One region of the Scandinavium manionii genome, then DNA from elsewhere that is predicted to be linked to it. Evidence: predicted binding sites of a transcription regulator. Region 1 holds the regulator's gene; each other region holds the start of a gene.
The links. The regulator PurR, encoded in region 1, represses purine synthesis genes. The targets are predictions, from matches to a motif close to CANGCAAACGTTTGCNTG.
Positions count from the first base shown of each region.

Region 1 (2,273 bases):
ATCACACCAATGGCATAGGCGCTGATCAGCATCCCGGCGGCAGGGATAGAGACATCGACGCCTTTAGCGATAACGGGCAGCAAGCCCATTGGCGAGAATTCCGTGGTCCCGATGGCAAACGCCCCGATTGCCAACGCCAGCAGGGGAAAATTGATTTTCATGTAACGACTCCGGTAAGCCATCCGTCTGGGATGGTGCAACAGCAGAAGTCAAAAGCATGACATCAATCACAAAAAAACAGAAGTAAACAAAATGGCAAAAGTTTTTTGCAAATCTGGTAACAATCGGCAGGAAGATGAGGCGGAGGAAGAGAACTCTCCCTCCGTATAAATCAATGCAGGACGGCGGTCAGACCGGCGGCAACAATCACGGCCAGCGCAATCACGGTCGTCATCAGAGAGAGCTTAAGGTCGGTACTCATCAATTTTTCTCCTTTTAATCCCCACAACAAAAGTGAGCTTGCTCATTTTTGCACAACTGTACGCAAAAATCTTCCTGGTTTTAAGCTCATAGCGATTTTTCTCTTTCCCTTTGCCTCAGAATCAGACAAAATTCCACGCTAATTTAAAAGCGTACCAGCCATTGACCCCCTCCTGTCGTCCTGTCTGTATCCCGGCGTACTGCAATTCAATTGAATTGTGTTAAGGGTGTGTAAAGGCAAACGTTTTCGTGTTGGTAAACAGGCGTAAGGAAAGGGTCTGGAGTGAGAACGAATGGCAACTATTAAAGATGTAGCGAAGCGCGCAAACGTTTCCACTACAACAGTGTCACATGTAATTAACAAAACGCGTTTCGTGGCGGAAGAGACCCGCAACGCGGTGTGGGCGGCCATTAAAGAGCTGCACTACTCTCCTAGCGCCGTAGCGCGTAGCCTGAAGGTGAATCACACCAAAACAATCGGCCTGCTGGCAACCAGCAGCGAAGCCGCCTATTTTGCTGAAATCATTGAAGCCGTTGAGAAAAACTGCTTCGAGAAAGGCTATACCCTGATCCTGGGTAACGCCTGGAACAACCTGGAAAAACAGCGCGCCTATCTTTCAATGATGGCGCAAAAGCGCGTCGATGGCCTGCTGGTGATGTGTTCTGAATACCCGCAGTCGGTGCTCGAGATGCTGGAAGAGTACCGTCACATCCCGATGGTGGTGATGGATTGGGGCGAATCTAAAGCTGATTTTACCGACTCGGTAAATGATAACGCTTTCCAGGGTGGCTATATTGCCGGACGCTATCTGGTCGAACGCGGTCATCGCGAAATCGGCGTCATTCCTGGCCCGATGGAGCGTAACACTGGCGCCGGACGTCTGGCAGGTTTCATGAAAGCCATGGAAGAAGCGCAAATCAACGTGCCTGAAAACTGGATTGTGCAGGGTGATTTCGAGCCTGAATCTGGCTATCGCGCCATGCAGAAAATTCTTGCGCAACAGCCACGCCCGACCGCCGTGTTCTGCGGCGGTGACATTATGGCGATGGGTGCCTTGTGCGCCGCAGACGAAATGGGCCTGCGCGTTCCACAGGATATTTCAGTCATTGGCTACGATAACGTGCGCAATGCGCGCTTCTTTACCCCTGCCCTGACCACTATCCATCAGCCGAAGGATTCGCTGGGTGAAGCGGCCTTCGATATGCTGCTGGATCGTATTGTCAATAAGCGTGAAGAGTCGCAGTCTATTGAAGTGCACCCGCGCCTGATCGAGCGCCGCTCGGTTGCCGACGGTCCGTTCCGCGACTACCGCCGTTAATGATCTCTCAGGAGCCGGTTATTCCGGCTCCTGTAACCACTCTTTATTCAACGTTTCACTGTCCCCCAAATACTCCAGCAGCCAGCTCAGCGCCGGTGACATGTCATTTTGTTGCCAGGTCAGGCAGCATGCCGCATCCGGGAACGGATTTTCCAGCTCCAGCACCACCCATTCACCGCTGTCGATATACGGACGGGCAAAATGCGTGGGCACCATTCCAGCACACAGCCCGGCTGAAAGACAGGTCGCGGAAGATTCCCAGTCCGGCACCACAATCCGTTTTTGATTATCCAGCAGCCAGGTGATGCGTTTCGGCAACGATCGCGAGGTATCTTCCTGCACCAGCGCCGACCAGTTGCGCAACACATCATCGCTGAGCGGGCCGGGCATCTGCGCCAGCGGATGTTGACTCGACACCACGCAGTTCCAGCTCAGCATCCCCATATCGCGAAACGCGTAACGTCCACCGACCGGGATCGCCTGGGTGGCCCCAATAGCCAGCTCCACGCGCCCGTCGGATAACGCATCCCACAC
Region 1 covers NZ_JALIGC010000032.1:82,613-84,885, forward strand. The annotation lists gene MUU51_RS03495 (MFS transporter) at 1-161, opposite strand, end outside; gene cydH (cytochrome bd-I oxidase subunit CydH) at 332-421, opposite strand; gene purR (HTH-type transcriptional repressor PurR) at 714-1,739, shown strand; gene punR (DNA-binding transcriptional activator PunR) at 1,758-2,273, opposite strand, start outside.

Region 2 (2,273 bases), on a different contig from region 1:
ATTTTTGGTGAGCATCATCATGCCGCGCACGCCAGTCGGGGAGGTCGCCAGCGGGTCCCAATGGGATTCCTGCCAGGCAATCGCTGCCAGCAGACGCCAGTCAATGTCCTCGGCGTACTTCAGGAACAGCGGCTCAAAATCGGGCAGCAGGTTATCGACCGCGCGCAGGAAGGTGCGGGTATCGAAATAGTCGAAGTCGCCACCGTGGCCGAGATACTTCTCTTCAAGACGCGCCAGAGTGCCGTCTTCATTAATGTTGTTGAAGAAATCGAGCATCGCCGCAGGTAGCGTGTTATCGCTATCCTTCATGCTAAACCAGGTGACAGGCTGTTCATCAGTGATATCCAGCGCCACCGCCAACTCCGGGTGAACGCGCTGGAACAGGCTTATCGCTACCGAATCGGCAATGGTGTAATCGAGCTTGCCGTCGATAATATCCTCCATCAGCTCAACGCTGCCGCGCTTATCGTCCACCGTCCAGTCGAGGTTGGGGTACTTTTCCGCCTTCAGAGCCTGTAAATCGGTGATCGCCACGTGGCCCGGTGCAATGGTTAATTGCTGTGCGGTGATATTATCCAGCGTTCGCGGACGGAAACTACCTTTGCGGTAAACCAGCTGCTGGGAAACTGAGTAGTACGCCGGGCCAGCCTGATAGTTTTTGGTGCGCTCGCTGTTGTACACCAGACCGGCGGCCAGCATATCGGCATTGTCGTTATCGAGGTCATCAAACAGCTGACTGATGTTCTGGCGAACGGTGATTTTGAGCTTAACGCCAAGATAATTGGCAAACTGCTGAGCCAGTTCGTAGTCGAGGCCGTAATCTTTTTCGTTAATGCTGGCGAACGTCAGGGGAGAAACCAGGGTACTGACGCGCAGCTCACCGCGCGCCTGGATAGCGGCGATGCGATTCTCTGGTTTACTGAACCAGGGAATAGAGGGCCATAGCGCCGCTGCCAGTAGCAGGGTGACAATGCCGATAAACAGATAATTAATCTTTAATTTTTTCAATTAGTTAATTCTCTGTGAAGAGAGCGATCTCAGGCAATAGTTACCATGTTAAAGTTTAGGGGCACTTCAGAATGAGCGGCATTTTGCTTAACAATGCGGCAGTTGGCAACCCATTCATGCATTTCACCGCATCGGGTGGTAAAACGCAGCGGCAATTTTATTTTGACGCAAACGGTTACGTCGCTGCTTCAGATCCACTATAATGGCGCCCGTTTTCCGCCATTGCGCACACTGAAACCCAGAAGACGAGAGACTTATGATGGAAATTCTGCGTGGTTCGCCTGCACTGTCTGCATTTCGTATTACTAAACTGCTGGCACGTTTTCAGGCAGCCAACCTTCCGGTCAGCAACATTTACGCCGAGTACGTGCATTTCGCCGAACTGAACGCCCCGCTTTCAGAACAGGAACATGACCGACTGGCACAGTTGCTGCAGTATGGCCCAAGCCTCAGCAGCCATACGCCCGCTGGAAAATTACTGCTCGTCACCCCCCGCCCTGGCACCATCTCCCCCTGGTCTTCAAAAGCAACGGACATCGCCCATAACTGCGGCCTGGACACCATCGTCCGCCTCGAGCGCGGCGTTGCGTATTACGTTGAAGCCTCAACCCTGAGCGATGCTCAGTGGAGCCAGGTAGCGGCAGAATTGCATGACCGCATGATGGAAACCGTATTTGGTGCGCTGCAGGATGCGGAAAACCTGTTCGCCCATCATCAACCGGCCCCGGTATCCAGCGTGGACGTGCTGGGTCAGGGACGTCAGGCGTTAGTGGAAGCCAACCAGCGTCTCGGTCTGGCGCTGGCGGAAGATGAAATCGACTATCTGTTCGACGCGTTCACCACCCTGAACCGTAACCCGAACGATATCGAACTCTACATGTTTGCGCAGGCTAACTCTGAGCACTGCCGACACAAAATTTTCAACGCCGATTGGGTTATCGACGGTGAAGTACAGCCGAAGTCGCTGTTCAAGATGATCAAAAATACCTTCGAGAAAACCCCGGATCACGTGCTGTCTGCTTACAAAGACAACGCCGCGGTAATGGAAGGTTCGGACGTCGGTCGCTTCTATGCCGACCGTGACGCCCTGCGTTATGACTTCCATCAGGAACCGACCCACATCCTGATGAAAGTAGAAACTCACAACCACCCGACAGCCATCTCTCCGTGGCCGGGGGCAGCGACAGGCTCCGGCGGTGAAATTCGCGATGAAGGCGCGACCGGGCGCGGCGCGAAGCCAAAAGCTGGGCTGGGCGGTTTCTCCG
Region 2 covers NZ_JALIGC010000039.1:27,076-29,348, forward strand. The annotation lists gene mltF (membrane-bound lytic murein transglycosylase MltF) at 1-1,008, opposite strand, end outside; gene purL (phosphoribosylformylglycinamidine synthase) at 1,265-2,273, shown strand, end outside.
Region 2: a site for PurR is predicted at 1,173-1,190, ahead of purL (phosphoribosylformylglycinamidine synthase). Genes of this name have one in related genera too.

Region 3 (2,273 bases), on a different contig from region 1:
TAGCTACGTTCCATAAAGTGATCGACATCGATAGCCGCGCAGCTCAGGAAATAAAGTTCGAGCGCTTCCTCTTCATTGCGCACGTCTTTGGCCAGCAGTTGCGGATCCAGCGGCTGGGCGATGGCTTTCTCCACCAGCTGACGCCCCTGCGCTTCCACGCCCGCTTCACGGAGCTGCGAATCAATCACCGCCCGTTCTTTATCATCAATATGCCCGTCGCTTTTCGCGGCAAACACCAGCGCCAGAATCAGGCGCTCAGTGCGCATATCCACTGGACTGGTTTGCTGCCCGTACTGCGGTTCGCCCTGATGTGCCGTACGTATTTTATCTTTGTACTTGTTCCACAACACGCTGCCCGCTACCGCCCCGCCGCCGACAAGCAGCGCACCGGTTCCGTATTTTGTTAGCAGTTTGCGCGATGATTTGCTGGACACCAGCAGCCCGGCAAGACCACCGAGCGCACCGGGAACCAGCAGTTTACTGAGCCCCTGCTCGCCGGATGGCTGAGCAGAAGACGATGATTGTCCGAGAAGAGATTGAATCTGATTTAGCCAGTTTGCCATTGTTTCCTCGTCATACTGAGATGAATGCCCTCAGCCTAAGCGAGCCGATGTCAGGAAACGTCTTGTCTGGCTAAAGATCCGAAAATTACTGCGCGCGATAGGTGGCGCTGCCCGCTGCACAATCTACCGTCACGACGTAATGCAAATCGGTATTTGAGCCACGCACCGTGAGCGGCACTTTCCATTTATCATTTTTCCCGGTCACGTCATGGGTGTTAACCCAGGCCACGGGATCGATCTGCCCCAGTGTTTTCTGGTCATCAGCCCACTGATTAATCCGGTTCTGGGTGTAGTCCTGCTTCACCATCGCGGCAATGCCGTCAGTGTCCTGGCCTTTACACTGGCTAAATGACACCGTTTTCTCACTGGCCGCTTGTGCCGTAACGCTGCTGATCAGCAGCAAAACTGCCGTCATTATTGTTCTCTTTTTCATATGTATATCTCTCGCTCCTGATAGCCCTAAAAAGCATGGTACAAATCACCGACAACGCAAGTAAGCGCCTGTTATTTATCGCGTCGTTTCTCACCCGAGACAGACGCAAACGTTTTCGTATATACTGACATCCATTTTTTTACTGTGGAATTTCGTTATGACTGTACTAGGCACAGCGCTGCGTCCGGCGGCAACCCGCGTGATGTTATTGGGCTCAGGCGAGCTGGGTAAAGAAGTGGCCATTGAATGCCAGCGTCTGGGTATCGAAGTGATTGCCGTCGATCGTTATGCCGACGCCCCGGCGATGCACGTTGCCCATCGCAGCCACGTCATAAATATGCTTGACGGCCAGGCGTTGAAGGCGCTGGTTGAGCAGGAAAAGCCTGACTTTATCGTGCCGGAAATCGAAGCCATCGCCACCGACATGCTGATTGAACTGGAACAGGCCGGTCAGCACGTGGTGCCCTGCGCCCGCGCGACAAAGCTCACCATGAACCGGGAAGGCATTCGCCGCCTGGCAGCAGAAGAACTCAAACTGCCAACCTCCCGCTACCGTTTTGCCGACAGTGAACAGAGCTTCCGCGACGCCGTCAGCGATATCGGGCTGCCCTGCATCATCAAACCGGTGATGAGCTCATCCGGCAAAGGCCAGAGCTTTATCCGTAGCGAAGAACAGCTCTCAGCCGCATGGCAATATGCCCAACAGGGTGGCCGTGCCGGGGCAGGACGAGTGATCGTCGAAGGCGTGGTGAACTTTGATTTTGAAATCACGCTGCTGACCGTCAGCGCCGTAGATGGCGTACATTTCTGCGCCCCGGTCGGTCATCGTCAGGAAGACGGCGACTACCGCGAATCATGGCAGCCGCAGCAGATGAGCCCGCTGGCGCTCGAGCGTGCCGAAGCCGTCGCCCGTGATGTGGTCCTGGCGCTCGGCGGCTATGGCCTGTTTGGCGTAGAGCTGTTTGTCTGTGGCGATGAAGTGATTTTCAGCGAAGTGTCGCCTCGCCCGCACGATACCGGCATGGTTACGCTGATTTCGCAGGACCTGTCCGAGTTCGCGCTACACGTCCGTGCGTTTCTGGGCTTACCGATCGGCGCGATCCGCCAGTACGGCCCTTCCGCTTCGGCCGTCATTCTGCCGCAGTTAACCAGCCGCAACGTCAGCTTTGGCAACGTGGAAGCCGCGGTCGGGGCAGGTGTTCAGCTGCGTCTATTTGGCAAACCGGAAATCGAAGGCTCGCGTCGCCTGGGCGTGTCGCTGGCAACGGCTGATGACG
Region 3 covers NZ_JALIGC010000033.1:177,799-180,071, forward strand. The annotation lists gene MUU51_RS04780 (tellurite resistance TerB family protein) at 1-563, opposite strand, end outside; gene yebF (protein YebF) at 649-996, opposite strand; gene purT (formate-dependent phosphoribosylglycinamide formyltransferase) at 1,154-2,273, shown strand, end outside.
Region 3: a site for PurR is predicted at 1,099-1,116, ahead of purT (formate-dependent phosphoribosylglycinamide formyltransferase). Genes of this name have one in related genera too.